DNA from 3 places in the Peribacillus sp. NPDC094092 genome. Region 1 is predicted to be linked to each of the others. Evidence: riboswitches for the same ligand, from Rfam matches in the RefSeq annotation. Region 1 holds a riboswitch; each other region holds the start of a gene.
What was found. Region 1 has a riboswitch for lysine ahead of dapA (4-hydroxy-tetrahydrodipicolinate synthase). Riboswitches for the same ligand answer to the same signal wherever they lie in the genome.
Positions count from the first base shown of each region.

Region 2: another riboswitch for lysine. It lies ahead of ACQKNS_RS12550 (aspartate kinase); the one in region 1 lies ahead of dapA (4-hydroxy-tetrahydrodipicolinate synthase).
Region 3: another riboswitch for lysine. It lies ahead of ACQKNS_RS16545 (amino acid permease); the one in region 1 lies ahead of dapA (4-hydroxy-tetrahydrodipicolinate synthase).

Region 1 is NZ_JBNNUC010000004.1:214,995-225,360, reverse strand. It holds gene sdaAA (L-serine ammonia-lyase, iron-sulfur-dependent, subunit alpha) at 1-517, shown strand, start outside; gene ACQKNS_RS19500 (DMT family transporter) at 1,146-2,060, opposite strand; gene ACQKNS_RS19495 (Lrp/AsnC family transcriptional regulator) at 2,311-2,781, shown strand; gene ACQKNS_RS19490 (HYR domain-containing protein) at 3,166-5,835, shown strand; gene dapA (4-hydroxy-tetrahydrodipicolinate synthase) at 6,438-7,334, opposite strand; lysine riboswitch at 7,468-7,646, opposite strand; gene ACQKNS_RS19480 (metallophosphoesterase) at 8,506-10,366, shown strand, end outside.
Region 2 is NZ_JBNNUC010000002.1:736,011-746,376, reverse strand. It holds gene ACQKNS_RS12595 (GerMN domain-containing protein) at 1-386, opposite strand, end outside; gene racE (glutamate racemase) at 681-1,484, opposite strand; gene ACQKNS_RS12585 (MarR family winged helix-turn-helix transcriptional regulator) at 1,495-1,938, opposite strand; gene ACQKNS_RS12580 (helix-turn-helix domain-containing protein) at 2,161-2,385, opposite strand; gene ACQKNS_RS12575 (acyl-CoA thioesterase) at 2,492-2,971, opposite strand; gene sdhB (succinate dehydrogenase iron-sulfur subunit) at 3,214-3,987, opposite strand; gene sdhA (succinate dehydrogenase flavoprotein subunit) at 4,005-5,756, opposite strand; gene ACQKNS_RS12560 (succinate dehydrogenase cytochrome b558 subunit) at 5,827-6,435, opposite strand; gene ACQKNS_RS12555 (YslB family protein) at 6,819-7,289, shown strand; gene ACQKNS_RS12550 (aspartate kinase) at 7,353-8,585, opposite strand; lysine riboswitch at 8,674-8,850, opposite strand; gene uvrC (excinuclease ABC subunit UvrC) at 8,912-10,366, opposite strand, start outside.
Region 3 is NZ_JBNNUC010000003.1:170,828-181,193, reverse strand. It holds gene ACQKNS_RS16560 (GerAB/ArcD/ProY family transporter) at 1-326, shown strand, start outside; gene ACQKNS_RS16555 (Ger(x)C family spore germination protein) at 323-1,405, shown strand; gene ACQKNS_RS16550 (glycoside hydrolase family 13 protein) at 1,490-3,193, shown strand; gene ACQKNS_RS16545 (amino acid permease) at 3,233-4,684, opposite strand; lysine riboswitch at 4,781-4,966, opposite strand; gene ACQKNS_RS16540 (LacI family DNA-binding transcriptional regulator) at 5,222-6,184, opposite strand; gene ACQKNS_RS16535 (metal ABC transporter solute-binding protein, Zn/Mn family) at 6,810-7,733, shown strand; gene ACQKNS_RS16530 (metal ABC transporter ATP-binding protein) at 7,746-8,501, shown strand; gene ACQKNS_RS16525 (metal ABC transporter permease) at 8,509-9,435, shown strand; gene ACQKNS_RS16520 (metal ABC transporter permease) at 9,432-10,313, shown strand.

The sequences.
Region 1 (10,366 bases):
CGCCGAAACCTATCAAGGTCATGGAACAGACCTGGCACTATTAGCCGGAGTTCTGGGGTTTTCTACGATGGATGATGGCATTCCAAATGCCAAACAAATTGCTGAAGAAAATGGCTTACAATATGAATTCACGAAAAGGGTGCTTGGAAGCTATCATCCGAATACAGTCCTTGTAGAATTGACAGGGGCCACACGTACAGTAAAGGTTTTGGCCAGCTCTTTAGGCGGTGGTAAAGTGGAGGTTCAGGAATTCGATGAATATCCATTTAAATTTTCAGGAGAACGGCCAACACTTGTGATTCGCCATTCCGACCAAAAAGGGGTGATTGCCGAATTATCTGATATTCTTTATCAAAAGGGGTTCAATATAGCCCGAATGGCCAATGAGCGATCCAAAATCAATGGTGCTGCCATAACCATTTGTGAAATCGACAATACAATCGAAGACACTCTCTTATCTTTATTAAAAAGAGAGATTCCTATTATTGACGAAATTGTCCTGGTTCAAACTAAGTAATCCCTTAAAAATTATCCATTAATCTCGCGACTGTATTTTCGAAGAGCCAAAAAAGGATGGTATGCGAGTAAATTCATAAAAGGCATTCGGATTTTATTTTTCCGAATGCCTTTTGTCTAAAATCTGAAGCCAATCTTGAGGAAGGGTGTTTTTTTTTATGATTGTTTTTCCCATTATGCTCATCATTTGTGTTATTAGCCTGGGTGAAAGTATGAATGTAAGCTGGCTGGAGTTGCCCCTGGTAGATTTTAGATAATTTTCAGAAAGGTAGATTTCCGATATGCTTGATATTGCTAAAAATAAGATTCACGATTTTACAGAAAGAACGAAATTCCCGGTGAATAATTTTCTATACACTTGTTTGGACTTCATATTTGCCACTCCATGATATAGCAGTCGAGACTGCAAAGGCAACCCGTACAGTAGAAGACAAGAAAAAAGCAGTTTTCTAAATGCTTACGAAAGTATCAAAAAGATGTCGAATCGCAAGTATGTAACATGTGAAAATTAGCACTTTTTTATTGATATCTAATTCGGAAAGTTTTTGAACAAACGAGCCTGTATCCACCTTGGATCAGGCTTTAATGATATATACGAGAGAGATTACGTTAATAGACTTTGAAAAAATTCAAGCTTGAATCTGCGATTGTCTAGAATTCTTTTTGAAAATCACCTTCGCTTTAAAATGTGAGAACAAATAACAGCCTATAATTACAATACCAGTACCAATTCCTTGAACCCACGTCATTTTTTCACCTAATAATAGAAAGGCTAAAATTGCAGTGAAAATAGGATTAAAATTCAAGAAAATACCTGATGTTGTTGTACCTAATTTTTGTACACCAATGTTCCAAAGTACCATACACGCTACAGTTGAGATGACGCCTGTATATAAAATAGATTGTATGAAAGAAGTATTTATATTTGACACTGTAAAATTAGAAAAATTAAATGGGAGAAGAACCATTAGTCCAAATATACCGGAATATAATGTAGACATCATGGGTGTTGTTGTTATCATTGCCCATTTGCTACAAACGGAATATATTCCCCAAACGCATACAGCAGTCATCATATATAAATCACCTGCATTAAATCGTAATGAAAGAAATAGATCAATATTTCCTTTTGAAAGTACAAGCATTACGCCAATAAGCGAAAAAAACATCGAACACATTTGGAGAATATTTATTCTTTCTTTTAAAAAGAAAAATGAAAAAACGGCAATTGAAATCATGTTTAATGTTGATATTAATCCAACATTAGTGGCGGAGGTATTCTCTAATGCAGCAAATTGTAATAGATTAAATAGAACCACACCGGTAAATCCCATTAAAAACAAAGGAAGGATTGCATTTCGAGGGGGAAATAACTTTCTTTCTTTCCACAATACAATTGGCAAAAGACAACTAATAGCAATGATCCACCTTAAACACGTCAACGTCATCGGAGAAGCATGACCGACAAGCGATTTTCCTATGACAAAGTTTCCACCCCATAATAAACTTGTTAAAAGTAATAACGAAAAATAATAATATTGCATATCCTATTGCTCCTCATCTTTCACAGTTTAAGTGAAAAAAGATCGAAGCCATTGTGCACAATGACATTTCAATTTTCATAATTAATTATTAATAATTTTAACATTTCAGTTCGTCGTTTTATATATTATTTTGTATAATAGAAGAAACTTAAAATAATATTAAAAAATATTACTGATATACAGAATTAAATGAAGTTTTGCTGTTGGGATGATACCGTTTTTGGAATAATCGTAAAAGGGGTGACTTTAAGTGGAATCTATCATAAGTAAGGTTCTGGATAATGTTGATATTCAAATTTTAGATTTACTGCAAAAGGATGCACAGTTAAGTAATACTGAGCTTGCAAAGCGTGTGAAGTTATCTCCACCAGCTATACATTCCAGGATAAAACGTTTGGAAAATGAAGGATTTATTAATGGACAAGTGGCAATTTTAAACCAGGAGAAGCTTGGTTTTGATTTATTATGTTTTATTTTTATTAATACAAATATACATCAAGCTGAGAAGCTGGAAGTTTTGGAGAAGGCATTAGCATCTATGTCAGAAGTATTAGAGTGCCATTGTTTAACAGGTGAGTATGATTATCTTTTAAAAGTGGCTAACAAAGAACGCAAGGAATTAGAAATGTTCATTAGAAAGCTAAATAACCTAGGCATAACAAGAATTCAGACAAGCCTAGCTCTCAGAGAAATCAAATATTCAACAGTTTTACCCATATAGCAAAAAAGTCCCGTTTGTAAAAGTACACTTTTACGAACGGGACTTTTTTGATTGTTACTTCTTTAAAATAGACTCAGTTAAACAATGCTTTTGATTTTTCTTCTTCAACTTACGAAAAAGTGCTAGTTCACATAATCAGATGTTATAGGAACCAAGCCTTTTAGAAACCCAATATATCAGGTTTTTGAAAAAGTTTTAAAAAAATTAGAAGCTTCCTTCATAAGTACAAACAGCTTGTTTAATATTTTCATAGGATATAGGACGTTTACAAACATATAAATGCTCGCCAATGCCAACTTGTAATGTTACGGATTCAACTAGCAGCCTTTGTGAATCTACGCAGTTTGCTGGGAGCGAAAAACTTTTAGAAAGGTGGTATTCTGAATGTCGGAAGAAAGTTTAATTAAAATATCGAGTGCACCACCAATACAACAAATTATAGAACCAAATGAAGAACATGGGGAAAATGAAGATAATTCATTGATATCAATACAGCAAGTGGACACAACAGATTTTCGAATCTCAACATTAAATGGACGGCCCGAAAATGAGCCTACTGTAGGGGTCAATCCGAATAATCCATCGTCAATCATTGCTGCTTCCCACGCCTATACGCTTGCAAATGGATTTCCTCAATTTGGGTTATATCGATCCACTAATGGAGGTGCCACATTCACGACTTCGTTTCTCCCAGTCCCAGCAGGATTTAGAAATACTAGCGACCCAATCATAGACGCCGATCTAAACAATAGGTGGTTATTAGCTGGCATCGCTGTTCAACCGGTTTCAGCAACAGTAGATAGGGCATCCATTATTGTTTATCGGTCAGTTGACGATGGAGCAACTTTTTCTAATGCCATTAATGTTTCTGGAATAAATAACAATTTCTTGGATGATAAAGAATATCTTGCCTTCGACAAGACACCAACAAGTCCGTTTGTAGGGAATGCCTATATTAGCTATACAAGGTTTGCTAATAGTCCACAAACCTCACAAATTTTACTTCAAAGATCTGTAGATGGTGGATTAACATGGCTGCCACCAGTTGCAATCTCAGGGGTAATTGCAGGAGCACCTACCCCCTTTGTACAAGGATCAAATGTTCAAGTAGGTCCGAATGGAGAAGTATATGTTGCTTGGATTGAGGGAGATTTCACTAACGCCACGTTTCGAATTCGCCGATCAGATGATGGCGGGGTAACATTCGGTCCCACTGTTGATGTCAGTGCTATTGTACGAGTTCCTAATACTCTAACTGCAGAAGTTCCTTCATGGGCATTCCGTGTCCCAACCTTTTCTTTTCTTGCGGTTGATAGATCAGAATGTTTTGGTTCTGCAAACTTCGCAAGAGTGTATGCCGTATGGCAGGCTTACGGTACAACAAATGCTCATATCCTTTTGTCTTTCTCCGATAATGGCGGAGCCACATGGTCAGCCCCAATACGTGTTGATAATAGTCCTGAGAATACCCAAAATTTTTTCCCGTTTGTAGCAGTTTCCCCATGTAGCGGCACCGTAACCGTGATTTACTATACAAACCGGGAATCATCTACTTCTCTAGATGTTTTTTTAGCAGTTTCGACTAATGGTGGAGCCACATTTACAAATACACGGATAACAGACGCTTCTTTTGACCCTAACGCCGATCCTACCTTTGGTAATCCGAGCACATTTATAGGCGATTATATCTTTTCGGCCTTCATTCCTCCAGATTTGCCGGAACCGGAAAAGTTGATCTCAGTTTGGACTGACACTCGGAGCAATAACAGTCAAGATATATTTGGAAACATAAGCGACCTTGAACGGATCCCATCCATCAGCTGTCCTGGTAATATCACTCAGAATAATGACCCGGGTGTATGCGGAGCTATTGTTAACTATCCACCGCCAACTGTAAGTACTAGCTGTCCTGGAGTGAATTTTAGCTGCAGCCCTGCTTCTGGATCCCTATTTCCAGTGGGTGAAACCACCGTCACTTGCACTGCTACTGACATCTGTGGAGGAACTGCAGAATGCTCCTTTACGGTCACAGTAAACGATGTCGAACCGCCAACCATCATCTGTCCAGGTAACATCACTCAGGGTAATGACCCGGGTGTATGCGGAGCTATTGTTAACTATCCACCGCCAACTGTAAATGATAACTGTCCTGGAGCAACATCTGTTTGTTCCCCACCTTCAGGATCGCTCTTTCCTGTTGGAACAACTATGGTGACATGTACAGCCACGGATGCTTCTGGGAATACAAGCGCTCCTTGTTCGTTTAGAGTAACAGTAATAGATAATGAACCGCCAACCATCATCTGTCCAGGTAACATCACTCAGGGTAATGACCCGGGTGTATGCGGAGCTATTGTTAACTATCCACCGCCAACTGTAAATGATAACTGTCCTGGAGCAACATCTGTTTGTTCCCCACCTTCAGGATCGCTCTTTCCTGTTGGAACAACTATGGTGACATGTACAGCCACGGATGCTTCTGGGAATACAAGCGCTCCTTGTTCGTTTAGAGTAACAGTAATAGATAATGAACGGCCAACCATCATCTGTTCAGGTAACATCACTCAGGATAATGACCCTGGTGCTTGTGGGGCGATAGTAAACTATCCACCGCCAACTGTAAATGATAACTGTCCTGGAGTAACATCTGTTTGTTCCCCACCTTCTGGATCGTTCTTTCCTGTTGGAACAACTACGGTAATATGTAGAGCTACGGATGCTGCTGGGAATATAAGCGCTCGTTGTTCGTTTACAGTAACAGTAAAAGATACTGAACCGCCAGTGATTAAAGGTCCTGCCGACTTCACGGTTTGTAATGACCGATGTTCAAATGGGGCAATCGTTCACTTTGATCCTTTAGTGAGCGATAACTGTCCTGGGGTTACGGTTGTGTGTACACCAGCTTCTGGTTCTTTCTTTCCTCCTTGTACGACAACGGTCATTTGTAAAGCTACCGATGCTTCTGGAAATACCAGCATTCATTCGTTCGACGTGACGGTAATTGTAGATCCTTGCCGATTTTGTAGTAACAGATGCCGTTGCAGAAGATTCTAGTTAACATAGTTACTGAAAAGCCAAACCCATGTTTATCAGGGGTTTGGTTCTTAGTCGTTTTTTATCGTTTATTCAGGATTTCATACAACCTTGATGTAGCAAGGATTTGCTAGATGATCAATAAAAAGGCCTAGATTAACGACTAGGTCTTTTTATTGATCATCTTTATTTATCTAATTATGAAAGCGGTAGGTTCGTAAAAGTACACTTTTCGAACGTTTTTTTGATAAAACGTGATGGAGTGAAAAGTAGAAGAAGGAATACAAAAATGGAATTTTGGAACCATACAAGTCTGCAGCAAAATAGAAGGAAAGCAACTAAGGACATGAGATAAAAGGGGGGGGGGATAAAAAACTTGTCAAAAAAAAGCCATTGCTAAAAGAGAACATAGGCCATTATTCTATGGTGAACTATAATGTTTGTTCAAAATTTTAATCGATAAAGCTATTACTATTGCTCAACTAGTTTAAGTACTGATCCGTAAAGTATAAAAAGCAGTACACTTCATTCGAAGTTTGCACTGCTTTTGTAAATTTCGTCCGTTAATTATGGTTTTTAATCAGAAAATCGATATTGAAGAGTCACTTAATGAATCATTAAGTTTATTTACTTAATAAAATTGCTTCTGTGTTACTCGTTTGTAAAGCCGTTTGTAGTGCTCTTTTTTCTTCATGGTTTAAAGGGACCAATGGTAAGCGGACCCCGCCAACATTTAACCCCCGCATATTCAATGCTGATTTTACCGGTGTTGGGCTTGGTGCAGCAAATAATGCTTTCATAATTGGAAGAAGGTTGCGATGTGCGGTTGCAGCACCTTGGACATCACCATTTTTAAAGCTATTGATCATTTCTTGCATTTCATTACCAATTATGTGTGAAGCAACTGAAACAATACCTGTTCCACCGATGGCTAAAACCGGTAATGTTAACCCATCATCGCCGCTGTATAATGTAAAATCGCTAGTTGTTTTGCTGATGATTTGTGCCATGGCATCCAAGTCACCACTTGCTTCTTTTACTGCCACGATATTATTGATTTTCGAGAGCTTGACAATCGTCTCTACTGACATGTTCACACCACTTCGCCCTGGGATATTATAAAGCATTACCGGTAATGTTGTTGAATGGGCAATAGCACTAAAGTGCTGGAATAATCCTTCTTGAGACGGCTTATTATAGTATGGGGTAACAAGCATGATTCCGTCGACTCCTGCTGCCTCCGCTTGTTTTGTTAAGCTGATAGAAGCTTTCGTGTTATTTGAGCCAGTTCCAGCTATGACTGGTACTCTTCCATCAACAATCTCTACAACCATTTTGAATAAATCTACTTTCTCTTCTGCAGTTAATGTAGGAGACTCTCCAGTTGTACCGGCTATTACCAATCCATCAGAACCATTGGCAATTAAATAATTAACTAAAGTTTTCGTAGCATTAAAATCAACCTCATCATTATGATTAAACGGGGTAACCATTGCGGTTAATACTTGGCCAAAATTCATAACTTCACACCCTTTTGTATAATTTTTTTAAAATTCAGAGGTGGTTAGGGCCAATCAGGAAAAAACGCAAAAAAGCAACAACGAGGATTCGCTGCTGCAGTAGAAACAATATTTTCAAATAAAATGTTTCCGCGCATAAGATAGCCCTCCATATAGTTTCCTATATGACAGTCCTGCATTTATTCAATAGCAGAACCAGCTTCAAGAACATGAGATTCTTTCCGCTTCGGCAAATTCCCCTTTCCACAATAATCATAGGATCTCATTCTCCTCAAAATGTGTACTATTGGTCTTTGCTCCTCTATCCTCACTTCAAAAAGTATGAAGTAAGAAAATATTTAATTGACTGTAATATAACAAGGATCTCTTATTATTGCAAGGGCATTTTAGAAATATTTTTTTAGAATACTTGGATAATCAATGGAACGGGATAACGGATAGGGCTGGGTTCCTCTTTTAAAAAATTATGTAATCTCAACAATAAACGGTTTTATGAATAGTTTCATACTTTTATAGTCAGTTTTATAATGGATAGGTTCATTAGTATTTATCATTAGAAAACTTAGAATAAGGATCAATTTGGGGAGGGCATCATGATAATTACAAAACTAATAAAGGAAAAATAGATATGAAAATCCGTGACGTTTGGGAAGCAAGAAAACGAATCGCTTCAATGTAAGTAGGACTTCATTGATTCAATTATACTATCATAAAAAATTGAAAAGGATGGCCATTGAAGGCCTCAAGCCAATCCCATCTATCGTCCGATAAAAACTGACTGGAGCAATTGCTTGCAAGTGGAAAACAAACCGGAGGCGTTCGATAGCAATGCAACTGGCAATTTCACCAGCGAGTATGCTGCTGAAAATGGAAAAATCCGAAGCCAAACAAGACCAAACTGATTGAACTGCTTGGTGCTCTACCAGCGGAAAATTATCTTAACTTTTCCCTCATAGTCACTTTAAGTGAGCGGAAGGAATATTGGCGATAGGTTTTTGTTTTTTGTTTTATTAATAATTAAATTACACGGGTCCTATATTGTATTAATAATGTAAAGTTACTATTTTATTGGAAGAATTTATAAAAAAATAAAAAATAAGGAGGATATTTATCTTTTTGCAAAATACTTACATAATTAAAGCGTCTATACGATAAATGGGAGGAATTGATTTTGAAAGCGAAAAATAAATTTGCTGCAATGTTGACCATTGTAACGGTAGGATTAACAACTTCTTTATCAAGTGTACAAGCATTCTCGGAAGCTTCAAATTCAGATAATAAACGTAAACCGGAGCTCGTTTTTCCTGTAATCAGTGATGTACATATAGATGATGGGTCAACTGCTGATATGAATAAGTTTAGAACCGCCATGGATCAATTAAACAAAGCTGCGCCTAAACAGGATGCTTTTGTCGTCGTTGGGGATTTAACGGACTATGGATACGCTACTGAATATGATAAGTTCTTCTCCATTTATAATGAGAAGAAACAAGGCGATGTCCAATCCATGTTTACAATGGGAAACCATGATTATTGGAATGGACTTTCAGTAGAAAATGCACAAAATCGTTTTCTCGAGAAAACAGGAATGGATTCTCTTTACTATCATAAAAAAGTAAATGGATATGATTTTATTGCGTTAAGTCCGGAAAATGGTAATACGCATGGTTTATATTCCGTTAATCAAATTAACTGGTTAGGAGAAAAGTTAGCGGCAGCAGAAAAAGAGAATCCGGACCAACCAATCTTTGTTTTTCTTCATCAACACATTAAAGACACTGTGTATGGAAGTGACTTATGGGGAACTCAGGAAAATAAAGAACTTTTATATAATACATTAAAGAAACATCCACAAGTTATTACATTTTCAGGCCATTCTCATTATCCACTTGAAGACCCTAGAACGATTCATCAAAAAGACTTTACGTCTGTTGGCACGTCTTCTGTAAGTTATTTGGAATTAGAGCCGGGCAAACTTCAAGGGTTTCACCCAGAAGGATATCGGGATATTAGTCAAGGTATGATTGTAGAAGTCTATAATAATGAAGTTGTCATTAAAAAACGTGACTTTCATAAAGACGATTGGACAGGAAAACCATGGGTGATCAAAAATCATTCTAAAAAAAATAACTTTGCATATACAGACGATCGAGATCAGTTACCACCGGTTTTTGCAGTTAAAGACAAGGTTTCGATTGTAAAAGAAAAATCGACACTAAAAAGTTTAAATGTTACATTTCCACAGGCAAAAGATAACATGCTCGTACATTCTTACCACATTACATCCAAAAACAAGGAAACAGGGGAGTTAGACGCGGACTTCATTGCATTTTCTGAATTCTATATGGATCCTATTCCAAAGAATTTAGAGTTCCCTGTAGCTGGTCTTAAGCCAGGTACGGATTATGAAATTCAGGTACAAGCACTAGATTCATTTAACAATAGCAGTAAAAAGGTGTTACTGGCTGAAGGCCAGACAAAAGCCCTGGAAATGGTCTCTGCACAAGCTTCTCCTTCTTTAGTAAAGGCAGGTGAATCGACTACGCTCCAAGTGAAGATGAAAAATTATGGAAAAGGCAGTGTGAAAGGGAAAATTAAAGTTGATGCACCTGAAGGTTGGAGTATGGAACACAATGAACTTGATTATGAACTTTCAGGAACTGAAGAAAAAATATTTCCAATTAAAGCTACAGCTAGTAAGGAAAATTCCGGTTCATCGCAATTCACGATTACTGCTTACGAGGGTGGCCAGAAAATCGGATCCACCAATATAAATGTATTCGTGAACATGTTGCTTGGAGAAAGCTTTGATCAATTAGAGTCTGTATTGAAGCCAGCAGTGAATGAAAACATTCCAAGTTCTATTCTCAGTTGGAGTCATGCAGTCCCTATCGGCTGGTCGATTACAAATAGCCCCAATATGCCAGCCGGTACAATGGAGTGGCAAGGTTGGAGTTTCACTACAAAGGACTTTTGGACAAAAGCAGAAGACCAAGATCGCAACAAATTTGAGCTTGGTCAAGGTGTTATAG
Region 2 (10,366 bases), on a different contig from region 1:
TCGGCAGGAATGACGGCCCTGAACCCATTTGGAAGTTTATCCGTGACCGGTCCATTACTGACAAGGTAATCAAGGGCCTGTTTAGCGACAGCTTCCGATTTAGGAAGTTCCAATGTCTGTGGAACCACATACCCGCTTTTATCGATTAAATATAACTCCGTCTTTACCGTTTTCGATTCAACGGCGCCTTCTTCTCCATCAGTCGCTGGCTTTTCCTCACCATTCGTTTCTGTTTCTTTCAATGAAGATTCATCCTCGACTAATGAAACATCCTTTGGTGGATCGATTTCCTTTTTCTCTTCACCGCCAAATAATCCGCAGCCCGAAAGCCAAACAGAAGATGCCAGAATGGTCACAACCATTGTTACTTTTGATTTATTGGACATAAAATCACTCCTAGGACAGTTTGTACTCCTATTTATACGAGCCCTAGGGGAAAATAGACCAATTATTTTTCTCTCTTATACGGAGCCCGGCATCTTGCCCGTATTGATGCATCTTTGTCAGCTTCATTGGGATTTCAGGAAATCCTGATTGGAACAATCGAATTCCCATTCCCTTCTGTCCCTTAAAGCCATTCCAGGCTTCCATCTTCTCTAGCGGTATATCCATCCTGGCTTGCAGATATATACGAACATTTTCATTCTTCCCTCCGAAAAAAAGACTTCCAAATGGAAGTCTTATAAGTGATCAATTTTAATTGTTTCGATGTCATTGACATGTATACCGAGCCAGCTCGATGCGATGGAACCAAACATATCTCTTGAACCGGTTGTGTAAAAGCAATGAACTGGACGGAGCTTGCTTTTATTGATTAATTTATAGTAATCCAAAATGACACTTGCCTCACGGGCCGTCTCTTCCCCAGAGGAAATGACTTGCACTTCATCCCCCATATAGGAAGAGATTACAGGCCCCAGCAGTGGATAATGGGTACAGCCAAGGATCAATGTGTCGATCTTCGTTCTCTTCAACGGGTTCAAGGTTTGTGCCACGACCCTATTGACGATACCCCCTTGAAACTCCCCGCTTTCCACGATTGGGACAAATTTCGGGCATGCTAAACTGTCTACTTTCACATCGGAATTGATGGAAGCAAGCGCGTCGTCATAAGCTTTGCTTTTTACCGTGCCTTCCGTACCAATGACGCCAATATGCAAGGAATCAGATACTTTCAACGCCGCCCTTGCCCCTGGATGAATGACACCCAAAACGGGAATCGGAAGGATTGCCCTGATCTCATCCAATACAGCTGCAGTGGCCGTATTGCAAGCGATGATCAGCATTTTTATATCCTTCTTCATCAAAAACCTCGTCATCTGCCATGTGAAGGTTTGTACATCTTTTTTAGTCCTCGGCCCATAAGGGCATCTTGCTGTATCACCTAAGTAAATTATATTTTCATTTGGAAGCTGACGCATGACTTCTTTAGCTACTGTCAAGCCGCCTACCCCTGAATCAATGATACCTATCGGTTGTTTCAAAAAACTCGCCTCATTTTTCTTTCATTTCTTGATGTAGTTTTGCTAGAATCCCTTTGAGGGACCTGATGTCAGATTCGTTAAAATTGACTAACACGCCACTCAAGTACTGCTGCCGTTTATTAATTACTTCTTCGATAATCCGTTCACCTTCTTCAAGAAGGTGAATTCGAACCACACGCCGGTCCTTTTCATCCCTGACACGCTGAACAAGCTGATGTTTCTCCATGCGGTCAATCAGATCCGTCGTTGTGCTGAAGGCGAGAAACATCTTCGTGGACAATTCGCCAATCGTCATGTCGCCTGATTCAAAAAGCCATTGCAAAGCCACGAATTGAGGAATGGTAATTTTATAATCATGGAGAATTTCTCTTCCCCTTTGCTTAAGCCATGTCGATACATAGCGCAATTCCTTCTCGATATCGGCTACATATGCCGCCTGCTTCTCTTCATCCATACACACAGCTCCCCACTTCATGAAACTTATCATACTACCATTTTGGATGAAAGTGAAATGATTTTCAAGATTGATTGCCTGGAATCATAATGAAACCCCATACATAAAAATAAGCAGCATCCAAAGAAGTCAAAACAACCAAGTTGCTTTGCCCTTCCTTATATGCTGCCAATAAACGGGAGAGAAAATATTTATAAGGCTTACGTATTAAGAGTTAACACATTAAAGCTTCAGTTCTCCCATACGAAGGAGTTCTATGACTGCCTGCGAACGTCCTTTAACTCCAAGCTTCTGCATCGCATTCGAAATATGGTTTCGAACTGTTTTTTCGCTAATAAACAATTCACCTGCGATTTCTTTTGTTGTTTTGTCTTGTACTAGTAACTCAAATACTTCTTTTTCTCTTTTGGTGAGTAGTGGCTTATGAGTGAATTCGTTCTCCTTCAAGTAATGTTACCCTCCTTGCCTTCACCAGCATAAAACCCGGAGTGGGTGTCTATTTAGTCAAGATATAGTATGTCGGCTGGGGCAATGGAGTGACTCTTTTACTTGTCTAAATGGAAATATTTTTAGGAATGTGCATCTCTGTATGCCACATTGATCGCTTCATCTCTTCCGTCCAAGGTACGGGTTTTCCGGTGGTCTTGGAAACTTGTACAATCGTCCCCCTGCCTATTAAACAAAGTGAACCATCTTGTTTGGTCCCCATATAATGTAGGTCCACTGAAGAATTTCCGATATGGTCAGCTTTCACATGGATTGTCAACTGATCATTGAAAAACACCTGCTTCAGGTAATCACACTGTAAATTTGCAACAACCGGCATCTCCCCGCATTCAGCCGAAGTCCAATCCTTCATGAACCCCATACTGTTGAAATACTCAATCCGAGCCTCCTCAAAATAAGTAAAAGGAATCGTGTTATTCAAGTGCCCAAACATATCAGTTTCCGAAAAGCGGACCTTAATCTCATGTTTAAAAGAAAAATCATTGATCCACTCCGTTATATTATCGATATATGATAATCTGCCCAACTTGTGCACACCCTTTCTGAATTGAATGACTATTCACTCATTTTATAAGAAAATAACGATAATGAAAAGGATTTTCTATCGGAAGCAGGCTAATTTTATCAAGCTCACATCATTAACCAATTCCTTCACCATTGGCTTGGTGCCGCTTTCACCCTTCAACCCCCTTTACCAAACAAGACTACGTATGTAAAACAAAAAAAAAGAACCCATATCATAAGATACAGGTTCTTTCATGTTCATTATTAAACTTCATCGCTGCCGAAGAAGTTACGGAATTGTTGGATCGTAGTATCACGGTTCAACGCGGCAATAGAAGTCGTCAATGGAATGCCTTTAGGGCAAGACTGCACACAGTTTTGTGAGTTACCGCAGTTTGCAAGTCCTCCATCACCCATGATCGTATTTAAACGTTCAGCTTTGTTCATTGCACCTGTTGGATGTGCATTGAATAAACGAACTTGCGATAATGGTTGTGGTCCAATGAAGTCTGAATTGCTGTTTACGTTCGGACAAGCTTCCAAACAAACACCGCAAGTCATACATTTAGATAGCTCGTAAGCCCATTGGCGTTTCTTTTCTGGCATACGAGGTCCTGGTCCAAGATTGTACGTTCCATCGATTGGAATCCATGCTTTTACCTTTTTCAATGAGTCGAACATACGGCTGCGATCGACTTGCAGGTCACGAACAACAGGGAATGTACGCATTGGAGCTAGGCGAACCGGCTGCTCCAATTGATCGATAAGAGCTGTACATGATTGTCTTGGTTTACCATTGATAACCATTGAACAAGCACCACATACCTCTTCAAGACAGTTCATGTCCCATGCGATTGCTGTAGTGTGCTTGCCTTGTACAGTTACTGGATTACGACGAATTTCCATTAGAGCGGAAATTACGTTCATATTCGGGCGGTACGCTAATTCGAATTCCTCATCATAAGGAGCTGAATCCGGTGTATCTTGACGAGTGATTATAAAACGGACTGTTTTAGTCTCAGATTTAGTTTCAACCATTTTTTTGCTCCCCCTCTTTAGTGTTTCGTTGTGTAGTCACGTTTACGCGGTGCGATCAGTGATACATCGATATCTTCATAATGGAATTCAGGTGCTTGATCCAAGCCTTTGAATGTTGCCATAGTCGTTTTCATGAATTCTTCATCATTACGTTCCGGGAAATCAGGTTTGTAATGCGCTCCGCGGCTTTCGTCACGGTTTAAGGCACCAATTGTGATTACACGAGCCAATTGCATCATGTTTTGCAGCTGTCTAGTGAATGCTGCTCCTTGGTTACTCCATTTTGCCGTGTCATTGATGTTAATTTTCTTGTAACGTTCCATCAGCTCAAGAATCTTGTTATCCGTTTCTTTCAGCTTGTCATTGTAACGAACCACAGTAACATGCTGTGTCATCCACTCACCAAGCTCTTTGTGAAGGATGTACGCATTTTCGTTACCATCAAGAGACATGACATCATTCCATTTCTCCTGTTCTTGTTTTTCGTACCCTTCATACAATGAAGAAGGAATGGATTCTGAAGTTTTATCAAGGCCTTCAATATATTTAACGGCATTCGGTCCAGCGACTGAACCACCATAGATTGCAGAAAGAAGTGAGTTCGCACCAAGACGGTTACCGCCATGTTGTGAGTAATCACACTCACCTGCAGCGAATAAACCTTTGATGTTAGTCATTTGGTCATAATCCACCCAAAGTCCGCCCATTGAATAGTGAACGGCAGGGAAAATTTTCATTGGAACTTTACGAGGATCTTCACCCATGAATTTCTCGTAGATTTCAATGATTCCGCCAAGTTTTATATCAAGTAATTTAGGATCTTTATGTGATAGATCCAGGTAAACCATGTTTTCTCCATTAATGCCAAGCTTCATGTTCATACATACGTCGAAGATTTCACGAGTCGCGATATCACGAGGTACTAGATTTCCATAAGCAGGGTATTTTTCTTCTAGGAAATACCAAGGTTTTCCGTCTTTATATGTCCAGATACGTCCACCTTCACCACGAGCGGATTCACTCATCAGACGAAGTTTGTCATCTCCAGGGATTGCTGTCGGGTGAATTTGGATGAACTCACCATTTGCATAATTTACACCTTGTTGATAAACGATGGAAGCTGCTGATCCTGTATTGATCATTGAGTTAGTTGATTTACCGAAAATGATTCCAGGGCCGCCGCTCGCCATGATGACTGCGTCGCCAGGGAATGATTTGATTTCCATTGAAGTCAGGTTTTGAGCTACGATACCGCGTGCAGTTTGCTCATCATCGATAACGGCTCCAAGGAATTCCCAGCCTTCATATTTCGTTACAAGGCCTTCAACTTCATAACGGCGAACCTGCTCATCCAATGCGTAAAGCAATTGTTGACCAGTTGTTGCACCGGCGAATGCTGTACGGCTATGTTGAGTACCACCGAAACGACGGAAATCAAGAAGACCTTCCGGAGTACGGTTGAACATTACACCCATACGGTCAAACATGTGGATGATCGATGGTGCTGCTTCGCACATCGCTTTAACCGGCGGTTGGTTAGCCAAGAAATCTCCGCCATAAACTGTATCGTCGAAGTGGATATATGGAGAATCCCCTTCACCTTTTGTATTTACTGCCCCGTTAATTCCGCCTTGGGCACAAACTGAGTGAGAGCGTTTAACAGGCACTAAAGAAAATAAATCAACCTGTTGTCCCAGCTCTGCTGCTTTGATCGTAGCCATTAATCCAGCTAGACCTCCACCAACGATAACTATTTTACCTTTACCCAATTCTGTCACTCCCTTATTTCCATTAGCCAAGCTATGTTTTTCCTAATACTTATGAATGAACTCTATCTTCTTATACGAAAGCGAAAATTGCGCTAACTCCGATATAAGAAAGAAGAACGAAAACGATCAATGTAAAGTAAGTCATGATTCTTTGCGATCTTGGTGAAACTGTCAGACCCCAGCTCACTGCAAATGACCATAATCCATTAGCAAAGTGGAAGATTGCCGAGATTACACCAACAATGTAGAACACAAGCATGAATGGACTAGAGAAAATATCTGCCATCATGTCAAAGTTAACTTCAGCACCCATAGCTGCCTGAATTCTAGTTGCCCATATATGCCAAACAAGGAAAATCAATGTTATGATTCCAGTAAGGCGTTGCAGCATGAACATCCAGTTACGGAAGAAACTAAATCTGCCTAAATTGTTTTTTGCTGTAAAGGCAATGTAAATTCCGTACACAGCATGGAAAATGAGCGGTAGATAGATAACGACCCATTCTACCAAAATTTTCACGGGCGTAAACTCAATTAAATGAACTGCCCCATTAAAAGTTTCTTCTCCTTTTGTTGCCATAAAGTTTACCGATAAATGAAAAATTAGGAATAGACCAATTGGAATTACTCCTAGAAGTGAATGAAGCCTGCGATTCCCAAACTCACGATTCTTTGCCACTAAGTGCCCCCCCTTAATTTGTGAAAAATCATGCAAAGATAATCTGGTGGCTACCTTTTATCTCCGCGTGAAAATACAGTATAGAGTCAAAAAACTCCTCTATACTTCCTTTACAATTATGTGACATGTCCATTTTACTCCTGACTTCTATGTGCGTCAAGAAAACGGATACAAGAAATCTCTTTTTCAGAATAGATTTTATTGGATTAATTTGACTTTTTTTTATCTATCAAGCACATATTTTGGAGAAATTACTCATTAATCTATTAATATCCCGGTATAATTTCTCATTTTTTTCCAATTGTTATTTAAATAAATAAAAAACAGTATAATTTGCAAAAGAAATGCGTTTATAATAGATTTACAGAAAGAGGCGATAAATTATGAAAAAAAATATTGCTGCTGCGATAGAAGAAGAGATTCAAACTGAAGAAATTCAACCTGAAGAATTCAAAGTTCCAGCTTTCGGGTACGAATTAATCAGAGAAGTTCTATTGAACGATATTCTCGGAAAAGACTCCAATCAAATCCTCTATTGGGCAGGTAAACAATTAGCAAGAAAATTCCCATTGAATGGCGATCAGGAAGTTATTGAATTTTTCCAAAGCGCTGGATGGGGCAATCTAGAAATCTTGAAGTATACGAAACACGAGATGGAATTATCCCTGACGGGTGAAATAATCAGCCGCCGCCTGGAGTTACACCCTGATTGTCACTTCCAGCTCGAAGCCGGTTTCCTTGCCGAGCAGTTTTCACTGCAAAAGAAATTCCTCAGCGAATCAACGGAAGAAATCAAACGCCGCGCAAAAAAAGTGATATTCACCATCCAATGGGATCCCAGAGATCCAATCTAATGAGCCCTTAAAACAGACTTACCCTTTTTACCGGAAGTCTGTTTTTTATTGGACTCCTGGCACTTAAGCTAGCACATTTGCATGCTGACCAAGTTTAAATGCTTCATGAAGGGATTCAACCGCCTTCACCATTTCCTTTTCATTGACGACAGTCGATACTTTAATTTCCGATGTACTGACCATTTTCACCTGGATGCCTGTATTGGCCATCACTTCAAACATTTCGGCAGCCACTCCGGGATTGGATACCATACCAGATCCGACGATGGACACTTTGGCCAACCCGCTCTCCGTTTCAACCCGGTCGAATCCCAATTGCACTTTATTATTTTCCAGCACGATCAATGCCGCTTCCGTATCTTCACTTTTTGTGGAAAAAGATAGATTGGTCGTATCCTCGGCGGTCATGCTCTGAATGATGATGTCCACATTGATCTGGTTTTTCGCAAGTGTCGTGAAGATTGTGGATAATGCACCAAGAGATTGGGGCAAACCATAAACTGTGACCCTCGTAATACTGTCTTCAAAAGCAATGCCGCGTACAATTAAGTTTTCTTCCATAGTTGCTTCCTCCTCTATGATCGTTCCTGATTCTCTCTCCATGCTTGAACGGACTTCAAGCGGAATTTGATAATTCTTTGCATATTCGACAGCCCTTGGATGAAGGACGCCCGCTCCCAGGTTGGCAAGTTCCAGCATTTCATCGTAAGAAATGGATTGGAGTTTCCGCGCACCTTTTATGTAGCGTGGATCCGTTGTGAAAACACCTGTTACATCCGTATAAATATCGCATCTATCCGCATTCAGCGCTGCAGCGATCGCAACCGCCGTCGTATCGGAACCGCCTCGCCCCAAGGTAGTGATCTCCCCATTTACATCGTTACCCTGGAAACCGGCCACGACCACTATTTTCTTCTGTTGAAGCTGAGCTTGGATCCTTGAAGCATCGATGTTTAAAATCCGGGCATTCCCATGAACGGATTCCGTTTGCATGCCAGCCTGCCAGCCAGTATACGAAATGGCTTCATGTCCTTCTTCAATCAATGCCATCGTTAACAGGGAAATCGTTACCTGTTCCCCAGTGGTCAATAGCATATCCATTTCCCTTTTGCTCGGGGTTCCGGAAATATCACGGGCCATGGAAACCAATTGGTCCGTTGTTTTCCCCATAGCTGAAACAACGACGACTACCTCATTTCCATTCTCCGCTTCCTCGATTACCCGATTGGCAACATTTTTGATTTTTTCTACGCTACCGACGGATGTTCCGCCAAATTTTTGAACGATCAATGCCATCCTCATGCACCCTCTCTACTTTTTAGGCAATAAAAAAAGCAATGAGAAATATCTCATTGCTGTGATCACATATCTAAAACTGTAAACACAGTGAGATAGCTCTCCAGGATATAAACCCTGACAATCCGCCATTTATTAAATGTCGGACCAGGAAGACAAGGTATGAGTCTTGTCTACCTTCGGCGTCATCCCCTTTCAAAACCTTTCATGGAAGCTCATACTTCTCCAGGTTTTTACTCTTGAATTCCGCACCTCTATCAGCACTTTTAAGTTGTCTAGTTAAAAATTCCTTTTAATCATAGCATAGTGATTTATCGGTAGCAAGATTATTCTTGTAATTTTCTAACGATTCCCTCGGCTACCCCTTTTGGCATACCAGCTTCCATGATCTCCTCGACTGTTGCCTCTTTGATTTTCTTCAATGATCCAAAATGCCTTAATAATTGTTTCCTTCGTTTTTCCCCGACTCCTGGAATATCATCAAGCTGGGAGTGAACCGCATTTTTGCCGCGTAGCTGGCGATGAAAAGTAATCGCGAACCGATGCACTTCATCCTGAATTCTTTGTAATAGGTAGAATTCCTGGCTCCGTGAATCAAGGGGTACGATTTCAAGAGGATTTCCGATCATCAACTGCGATGTCCTATGCTTTTCATCCTTAATGAGGCCTGAAAGTGGAATGTCAAGGCCCAATTCGTTTTCCAGAATATCCCGAACGGCTTCGACGTGTCCCTTTCCGCCATCAATGATGATCAAGTCCGGAAGCGGCAGCCCTTCTTTCAATACTCGTGAATACCTTCTTCTGACCACTTCACGCATCGATTCATAATCATCAGGTCCCTGGACCGTCTTGATTTTATATTTTCGGTACTCTCTTTTTTCCGGCTTCCCATCAATGAACACGACTAAAGCGGAAACAGGGTCACTTCCCTGGATATTGGAATTATCGAAAGCTTCAATTCGGTGCGGAGTGTAGATACCCAATTGGTTCCCGAGGTTTTCCACCGCATTGATCGTTCTTTCTTCATCCCTTTCAATCAAAGAGAATTTTTCCTGGAGGGCGATGGAGGCATTTTTATTCGCCAATTTAAGCATGTCTTTTTTCGCCCCCCTTTTGGGGTGAATCGTTTTGACCCCAAGCAGCCCTTCGGCCATTTCGGCATCAACTGATTCAGGCAGCAAGATTTCCTTTGGTTTAAAATGGTTCGTAATCTCGTAAAACTGACCTAGGAATGTAAGAAGTTCCTGTTCGGGTTCATCGTAGACTGGAAAAAGTGAAACATCCCTTTCTATTAATTTACCCTGCCGGACAAAAAATACCTGAACGCACATCCAGCCTTTATCATAGGCAAAACCGAATACATCCCTGTCGATGAAATCGGTCGTCATCATTTTTTGCTTCTCCATCGTTATATCAATGTGGGCAATCTTGTCACGGAACTCCTTGGCCCTCTCGAAATCGAGCTCTTCTGATGCCACAAGCATTTTTTCTGTCAGTTCTTTTTTTATTTCAGTATGCCCGCCGTTCAAGAACCGGTTGATATCATCCACCATTTTTTTATATTCCTGCTCCCCTACTTCATATACACACGGGGCCAGACACTGGCCAAGATGATAGTAGAGACAAACGCGATCTGGTAAAGTATTGCATTTTCTCAGGGGGTAGATGCGGTCGAGCAACTTTTTCGTTTCGTTGGCTGCAAACGCATTCGGATAAGGACCGAAATATTTCCCTTTGTCTTTTTTGACTTTTCGCGTAATGATTAGTCGCGGGTGGCGTTC
Region 3 (10,366 bases), on a different contig from region 1:
GGAAAATTGTAGACCTTCCATTCATTGAAAGGTTCGAATACATAGGGATTTCCGTTTGGCTGTTCATGGTGCTGCCGAATGTTTGCATAGGGGTTTGGGCAGCGAGCAGGACAGCAAAAAGAGTATTTGGACTAAGGCAGAAAAAGATGCTGGTCTTCATTCTGCTAATCATTTTAGTTTCCTGCATTTTATTGGATAACCGCTATAGAATCGATAAGTTTAACACGATAAGTTCGGAAATTGGTTTTTATATCATTTATTTGTATCTTCCGCTCTTATTCATATGGCAGTCGATTGTCTATAAGGTCAGGGGGCGTAAATCGTGAAAATCCGAATTCTCTTGATAACATTGGCAGGTTTCTTGATGACGGCTTGCGGCGTAGAAAAACAAATATTGGAAGATATTTTAATTGCTGAAGTCGTAGGTTATGATGATGCCGAAGGCAAAAAAATCAAAGGTACGGTCGTTGTCAGCGTTCCACAGCCTGGGGAGGAAGCAAATCTCGGTAAAGAAGTATATGAGGCGGTCTCCCATGATATAAAGGCAGCCCGCCAGCAGGAAAATGCAAAAACACCATTCCCGATTGTCGGTGGAAGACTGACTGTCATTCTCTATGGTGAAGAATTGGCAGGCAAGGGGTTGAATGATTATGTCGATACATATAGGCGTGACCCGATGGTGGGAAGGGATTTGTACTTAGCGGTCGTTCATGGCAAAGCGGAGGATGTAGTTAAAATGGAGCCGAAGTTGATTAAAACTCCAGGAGTTCAAGTGAAAGAGCTGATCGAACAGAATATAAGGACTAATTTGCCTGAAGTCGATCTACACAGGTATTTATATGCGTGTCATGGTAAAGGAATCGACCCGGTCTTGCCCTTATTGGAAACGGAAGGGGACCAAATACGGGTTAAAGGGATCGCATTGTTTAATCAGGATCGTTATATTGGCAAATACATTCCTTATGAGGACGGATTTTTATTTAAAGTCCTTACTGATAACTTTAAGATGGGGAGTTATGAAATTAAATGGAAGGAAAATGACTTTACAGATATCAATAACGTGGAGTCACGTGTCCATTATCATATTTCGGATGCAAACCAAGACCCAAAGGTAAGGATTGAAGTGAAATTAAAGGCGAGTCTGCTGGAAGTCCAAGGCTATGACTTGGGCAAAGCGGTCGACCTGAATAAAATAGAGGCCAGGGCCGAGCGTGTCATTGGGAAAAAATTAAATGAGATGGTAACCATGTTTCAGGAGTACAATATCGATCCGATTGCAATCGGTGATCACGCTAAAAGTAAAACCAGAAATTTTGATCAGAAACATTGGGAGAAGGCATATCCCTATATTCCAATCGAAGTGGATCTGGATATTGAAATGATTCAAACGGGAATAGCTGAATAAAAGTAGAATATTCTGAAGTTTCCCTCTTTATAATAGGGGTATTGGTGTAATGATTAATCAATGCGGCCAAAGAGGGGGAAAGGCATGGACAAAGCATGGTGGAAAGAGGCTGTTGTGTATCAAGTGTACCCAAGGAGTTTTATGGATAGTGATGGGGATGGGATAGGGGATATAAACGGAATCTTGATGAAGCTCGATTATTTACAAGAGCTGGGTGTGAACGTGATATGGCTATCCCCTGTTTATCAATCTCCCAATGATGACAATGGATACGACATCAGTGATTATAAATCAATCATGACTGAATTCGGGACCATGGCTGATTTCGATAGGTTGTTGAAGGCGGTTCATGAACGTGGAATGAAGATCATGATGGACCTGGTGGTCAACCATTCTTCTGATGAACATCCGTGGTTCAAGGAATCCCGATCCTCAAAAGATAATCCGAAACGGGATTATTATATTTGGAAACCTGGCAGGAATGGAAAAGAACCAAATAATTGGGAGTCCATTTTTAAAGGTTCAGCATGGGAATATGATGAAGGAACGGATGAATATTATTTACATTTATTCAGCAGGAAACAACCGGATTTAAACTGGGAGAACCCTAAGCTCCGTGAAGAAATCTACAGCATCATGACTTGGTGGCTTGATAAAGGTGTCGATGGCTTCCGGATGGATGTCATCAATTTCCTTTCAAAAGATCAAAGCTATACAGATGGAGCCGTTCATCATGAGAAACAGTATGGAGATGGAAGCCCCTTTTTCCTGAATGGCCCGCGCATACATGAGTTTTTGCAGGAAATCAATCAACGGGCACTTTCAGGACATGACGTGATCACGGTTGGGGAGATGCCAGGCGTCACACCGGAGGAAGCGCAATTGTTCACAGGTAAAGATCGTGGTGAGCTACATATGGTCTTTCAATTCGAACATATGGATTTGGGGAGCGGACCAGCAGGGAAATGGAGTAATGATAAGTGGAAGCTTACCGATTTAAAGCGAATTCTTTCCAAGTGGCAGACTGGTTTGGAGGGGGATGGCTGGAACAGTTTATACTGGAACAACCATGATCAGCCTAGGATTGTCTCAAGGTTTGGTCATGATGGAAAGTATCGTATTGAAAGCGCAAAGATGCTTGCAGCTTGCCTTCATATGCTTCAAGGGACACCCTATATATATCAAGGGGAAGAGCTGGGCATGACCAATGTTGCCTTTGAAAGCATCGATGATTACCGGGATATCGAAACATTGAATTCTTATGAAGAACTCGTCAATTCGCATGGCTGGTCAAAAGAGCGGATGATGTCAGCCATCCACGCCCGCAGCAGGGATAATGCGAGGACACCGATTCAGTGGAATGACTCCCGGAACGCAGGGTTCACGAAAGGGGTTCCTTGGATTAAGGTTAATCCTAATTTTCCCGAAATTAATGCAGAAAAAGCCTATAATGATCCGAATTCCATTTTTCATTTTTATAAAAAGCTTATCCAATTACGCAAGAAACATGAAATCGTCGTTTATGGCCGTTATGAACTGCTCTTGCCGGATGACGAACGAATATTTGCCTACACGAGATCGTTTGAAGGGGAAAAGCTGTTGGTGCTATGCAACTTTAAAGAAGAGCAGGCCTCCTATACTTTGCCTGAAGAGCTGCATGCCTATTCAGCCACAAGGCTGATCAGCAATTATGATCAGGAGGAAGTCAGCAATTATGATCAGGAGGAAGAAGGGATCTCCGGCAAACCTCTGCGTCCATATGAATGCCGAGTTTATCTCTTGAAATGAAAAAAGGACCTGTTCACCATAGAACAGGTCCTTTGCGTGTTATTTAGATTTAAGGTCACATTCCTCAAGCGGAATGATTTTCGTTTTATGTTTGATTTTATAGCCGAACCATAGGACGAAAAATAAAATCAAGCCAATGTAGGAAACAAACATTGAATTCCAGTCGATCCCATCGCTGCTGAAAGCTTGATAGCCTTGTCCGATGATAATGATAATGCAAAGGACAAGTGCGAATAAAGGCCCGAATGGGAAGCCTTTTGCCCGGAATGGTAAAGCATTCATATCAAGGCCTTGAGCTGCGTAAGCTTTGCGGAATCGATAATGGGCGATCGCAATCCCGACCCATGTCACGAATCCCGCCATGCCTGAAGCGTTCAATAACCAGATATAAACGACTCCATCACCGAAAAATGAAGCTAAGAATGCAAAGCAGCCTACTAAAGAAGTCACGATAAGTGCATTCACGGGTACTCCTCTTTTATCCAACTTGCCTAGGAATTTCGGTGCTTTCCCATCACGTGCCAAGTCCCATAGCATACGGGTTGAAGCGTACATGCCAGAGTTACCGGCAGAGAGTACGGATGATAGAATGATCGCGTTCATGATGGATGCAGCAAATGCAAGGCCGGCCCGTTCAAATACAAGCGTGAATGGACTTACGGCAACATCTTCACTCAATAAACGAGAATCGGTAAAAGGAATGATCATTCCAATTACAAAAATGGCAAGGATATAGAATAAGATAATGCGCCAGAAAACGGATCTGATCGCTTTTGGGATATTTTTTTCTGGATCTTCACTTTCACCAGCAGTCACTCCAAGCAATTCCGTTCCTTGGAATGAAAAGCCGGCAGCCATGAATACGCCCAGGATCGTGAAGAATCCCCCGTTAAAGGGACCTTCGCCCATTGTGAAATTGGAAAAACCAATTGGGTCTTTCCCACCCATGATTCCAAGAATGATCAGGACACCCGTGATCAAGAAAATGACGACTGTCACGACTTTGATCATGGCAAACCAGAATTCCGTTTCCCCGAAACCTTTAACTGACATGTAATTGATAAGAAACATAATGATTAACGCAATGGCACTCCAGATAATTGAAGGGCTATCCGGGAACCAGAACTTCATAATTAAGACAACGGCTGCCAATTCAGCGGCAATGGTGATTGCCCAGTTATACCAGTAATTCCAACCAATCGCAAAACCGAAAGACGGATCGACGAATTTGGATGCATAGACACGGAACGAACCGGCCACAGGCATGAAAGCTGCCATTTCTGCAAGACTTGTCATTAAGTAATAAACCATGATGCCGATGACCGCGTATGCCACCAAGGCACCGCCGGGACCAGCTGAATGAATGGCACCGCCACTTGCTAAAAATAAACCTGTTCCAATCGTTCCACCTAATGAAATCATCATTAAATGACGCGCTTTCAGGCTCCTTTTCAGTTCGGTAGGGCTTGATGCTGATTGTGAATTTGACAATTGATGTTACACTCCTTTTTATTGGAAGGGAACGAAAAATAAAAAAACAGCAGTCGAAAAAGATCGACGGCTGTTTATAATAAACCCGTTTATCCTTCCGAAGATAGCTCCCCACGTTTTTTTGAAAAAACGTGACAGTGGTGTTCCTGTTCGGTAACACCGCCAGCAAGAATATACATGGAATATACCCTAACTTCGGCAATTTATCCTTTCAAACGGAGTCTTTAATTTTCCAGAATCTCGTCCGTTTTACTATTATAAGCTGCAGCCTCTAACTCATCGGTAAATGAGGAAGTATTCAATTTTCTAAAATCGTTACGCCAGCTTGTAAGTGACGTTGGACGATCGTACTCATGAAATTCATGCAATCGCTAATAGATTGCTAGTAATTGAGTAAACTTTACTATATCAAAATTATAAATTAATCTCATGGATATCGCAATGGTTATTTTATGTGGTTATTTTTTCCTAGTTAATGAATGATGGCAGCAAGGAAGAATCCAAATGACGATATACCAAAATAAAGCATGGAGAGGACTAGACGGTCCTCCTTTTTATAAGGGCGTAGTCAAGCTTTACATGTTGGACCGCCTCAGGGTTCTCAAATAGGTCCACTGCCATTTTCCCAATCCATTCGAGCGGCAAGGAAATGGTCGTGATGTCGAGCATTTCACTCAGACTATCATTATTGAAACCGAGAATGGCCACATCTTCCGGAACCCTTATACCCGATTTCCTAGCGGTAAGAATGAAGCCTGCCGCCGTGTCATCATTCGTGATGATGATGGCTTCAGGTTTATCTCTCATCGAATTCCATTCCTGAAACAATTGTTCACCGTCTTTGATGTGATAACTGCCTTCAAACAGCCATTCTTTATTGTTTATCAATTGATGTTTACTCATGACATCGTTAAAGGCCTTTATACGATTGGAACTATTTCTGCTCTTTTTACGGCCGAGGCTGTATCCGATTTTCTTATATCCTTTAGCAATCACGTACTCAAGGGCACAGGAGAAAGCTGCATAATGATCAATGCTGATGGATGAGAATTCAGCCTGGGCTGTGTCTTCACATAAAATAATCGGCCCGTATTTTTGATAATCCAAAAGGATTTTCATTTCCGAAATCCTTGAACAAACGATAATGCCATCTAGCTGCTTCATTTGCAGCATATGAAAAGCCTGGATTTCTTTCTCTCTGTCATAATTTGTTTGAAAGATGACGATATGGCAGCCAATTGCATTTGCCTGTTTAGTGATTCCGTTAACGATTGCCCCGTAATATGGGTGATTGTTGAAGGGGATGATGATGCCGATAAGATTAGTTTTACCTTTTGAAAGATGAATGGCGTTTATGTTTCTCGTATAATTCAAACGATCGATGGCTTCCAAGACGCTCTTTCTTTTTTCGGGGCTTACATATGGATGATCATTCAATACACGGGACACTGTTGATACAGATACACCGGCACATTGAGCTATTTCTTTAATATTTGTCATGGTATCACCGTTTTTTCTTTTTTTATATTGTACAGTATGAAACCCATTTCAGGGCAAGGGAACAGAGTGGGGCAGCCGAAGATTTCTTTAAATAAGGTCTTGTTCTGGTATGGGTTTCATCCTTTAAGATTGTTTTAAATCTTAGAGGAGGAGGAAAACATGATGTTCCAAACTTTAATCACCCTTTTAGTGCTTTGCGGAATCGAATTGGGCTTTGCGTACTTGGCAATTTCCTTGAAAAAATGAGTGGCAATGCACATTTACTCGTGAATTTTGGCACTTTACTCGTGAATTTCACACCGTCCCGAAATAGCCCCCATCGTTTATATTCACCATTAAAACCCCACAATATAAATATAACTTCAGCGTTAGTTTCATGTACGGAATGACCGGCTGTCAGGCAGCTCCTTTTGGAGCTGCCTGACAGTTTTTGCTGTTTGTAAATGTCATTGTCTTTTTTGAAATGTTTAAAAAAATTGTTGCACTTTTTTTGTGTATTTGTGTATAGTATAAAATAAGTTGTGCAAGGGAAACTTTTTAGTATTTACGACAATGTAAAAAAATTTACACTTAGTTTTGCGCATGGCAAACTATTTTAGAAAGAGGAAAAAGGGAGGGAATATGGATGGGTTTTCTGAAATCTATTGGGAGCGTGCTTGCTGCATTGCTGATTTTAACGGGGTGCGGCAATGATACGGTCGAAAGTGATAAAGGCAATGGTAAGCTGAATGTCGTTGCAACAACGGGAATGATTGGAGATTTGGTTGGGAATATCGGCGGTGAACATGTCGAGGTCACCAGTTTAATGGGTCCGGGAGTCGATCCCCATCTATATAAAGCGACACAGGGTGATGTTAAGACGCTGGATTCGGCTGATATGATTTTTTATAACGGTGTGCATCTTGAAGGGAAAATGACGGATATATTTGAAATGATGAGCAAGGATAAACCGACGATTGCCGTAACGGAGGACTTCAAGGAGAACCAACTTCGCAAAGTGAGTGCAAAGGAACATGATCCCCACGTATGGTTTGATGTAAAGCTTTGGATCGTTGCTGCGGATACAGTAAAGAAAGAATTGATTGCCAATGATCCGGACCATGAAGCAGAGTTTCGTGAAAATTATGAAGAGTACGTTCTGCAATTGGAGGAACTTGATAAATATGTTCAAGACGAAATTAATAAAATACCAAAAGATCAACGGGTGCTCGTCACGGCACATGATGCTTTTGGGTACTACGGCCAGTCATACGGCCTGGACGTAAGAGGGCTCCAAGGGATCAATACATTATCGGAATATGGATCAAAAGATGTGACGGATATGCGGAATTATCTTGTGGAAAACAAAATTAAAGCGATCTTCATTGAGTCAAGCGTACCAAGGAAGGCCATCGAGGCTGTCATTCAGGGAGCAGGCAAGCAGGGTCACAAAGTGGAAATCGGCGGTGAATTGTTCTCGGATGCCATGGGTGAAAAAGGGACGGAAGAAGGAACGTATATCGGAATGGTCCGTCATAATACCGACACCATCGTCCGTGCTTTGAAATAAGGGGGAGAAACTATGAATTTAGCAGCTTTGAAGGTTGAGAATTTAACGATTGCTTATCATAAGAAGCCGGTTGTCGAAGATGTCTCATTTGAGGTGCCGGAAGGGAATTTAATCGGCATCATTGGCCCCAATGGAGCAGGGAAGTCCACATTGATAAAGGGGATACTCGAATTGATCCCCAAAATATCGGGGCAAATCACAATAAAGGGTTCTACTTATAGATCGATGAGGAAGAGTATTGGGTATGTACCGCAACGAGAGTCAGTGGATTGGGATTTTCCGACCAACGCACTCGATGTCGTGATGATGGGCAGATATGGTCATCTCGGATGGCTGAAGCGACCAGGTAAGTCCGAAAGGCAGAAGGGGATGGAGTGCCTGGAAAAGGTGGGGATGGCTGAATATGCCAACCGCCAGATCAGCCAGCTATCAGGTGGACAGCAGCAACGGATATTCCTGGCCCGTGCATTGGCACAGGAAGCGGACATTTATTTTATGGATGAACCGTTCGTAGGGGTGGATGCCGCAACGGAGAAAGCGATCATACAATTGCTGATGGAATTGAAGGAAAAAGGCAAAACCGTTCTGGTTGTGCACCATGATCTATCGACCGTGAAGGAATATTTTGACTGGACGATGTTATTGAATAAAAAGGTGATGAAAATAGGCCCGACGGAGGAAGTGTTCATTCCCGAACACTTACAGGCAACATATGGAGGCCGCCTGGCGATATTATCAGACACGAAGTCCGGCCTTTTATTAAAATGAGGTGTACATGATGAACATAATGGATATTATTACTGATCCAAATACGAGGTGGATATTGCTTGGCACGATGCTCCTCGGATTAAGCAGCGGGGTCATCGGCAGCTTTGCTTACCTCAGAAAGCAGTCTTTGCTTGGCGACACGCTCGCACATGCAGCGCTACCCGGTATTTGTGTCGCCTTCATGTTAACGGGAGTGAAATCCACTTCCTACTTTCTAATAGGTGCGGCCATGGCTGGCTTAGTGGCAGTCTTCTTGATCAGTGTGCTTACGAGATACAGTAAGATCAAGCAGGATGCGGCCTTGGGAATCGTCTTATCCTCCTTCTTTGGCTTCGGAATTGTCATGCTTACACAAATTCAGCAGAGTGAGTATGGAAACCAGAGCGGATTGGATACCTTTTTATTCGGGCAGACGGCGTCAATGGTCATGTCCGATGTATATATGATGATGACAGTTTCCTTTATTCTCATTTTCACTTGTACCGTATTTTTTAAAGAATTCAAATTACTGTCCTTTGACCCTGGGTTTGCCAAGGGGATGGGATTGCCGGTTGTGTTTCTGGATTATTTCATCATGATGCTGATCGTGGCTGCTGTGGTGATCGGTATCCAGGCTGTAGGCGTCGTATTGATGGCATCCTTACTGATCACGCCTGCGGTTTCTGCGAGGTATTGGACTGAGCGGCTGCATATCATGGTCATCCTGTCCGGTATATTCGGAATGTTGAGCGGTGTTTCTGGAACGTTGATCAGTACATCTGTCAATGATTTGCCAACAGGACCGTTAATTGTCTTATCCGCGACGGTATGGTTTTTCTTTTCCATGCTTTTTGCGCCAAAACGCGGAGTGCTTTCATCTATATGGAGAAGGGTATCGACGAAAAAGAAATATTCTCTCGAACAGAATAGAAGGAAAGGGAGCCACTCATCATGAATGATTTTTGGATTATTTTAGTCGGAGCATTGGTGGCGAGTGCTTGCAGTGTATTGGGATGCTTTTTGATAGTCAGGAAAATGACGTTGATTGGGGATGCCATCAGTCATTCCGTTTTGCCCGGAATCGTATTGGCATTTTTAATAACGGGGACTCGTGACTCTGTTCCAATGCTGATAGGGGCAGCTGCGCTCGGTTTGCTCACCGTATTCTTGATCCAGCTTTTCCAATCATCGGGGGTTCAATCTGATGCAGCGATCGGGATTGTATTCACTTCACTTTTTGCAACGGGGATCGTACTCGTGAGCTTGTATACGCAACAAATAGATTTTGACCTGGAACATGTCCTTTATGGAGAAATAGCGTATACTCCCTGGAACACGATGACAATCTCGGGAATCGAAGCTGGACCAAAAGCTGTTTGGATTGTCGGCAGCTGCTTTATCCTGAACCTCATACTGATCTTCCTTTTCTTCAAACAATTTAAGCTCGTGTCATTTGATCCATCACTTGCGGCTGCGATGGGCATTCCTGTACTGTTCTTTCATTATCTATTGATGAGCCTCATTTCACTGACAACTGTAGCTTCTTTTGATAGCGTAGGTTCCATTTTAGTAGTTGGAATGCTCATCATACCTGCTGCGACGGCCTATCTGCTGTCAGACCGTTTAAGCCGCATGATATTGGTCAGTATCGGGGTCGGGGTGCTAAGTTCCGTCATCGGCTACTATTCAGCCACCATTTTGGATGCCTCGATATCGGGTTGCATGGTGGGATCGGCCGCCATATTATTCGGATTGGCCTTTCTCTTTTCCCCAAGCCATGGATTGGTCAGCACATTGCTGAAACGGAGAAAATCAAAGGAATCACATGCATAGCTCCCCCTGCCTACAGGCTTCATGGATTATTTCCATGAAGCCTGTAAACAATT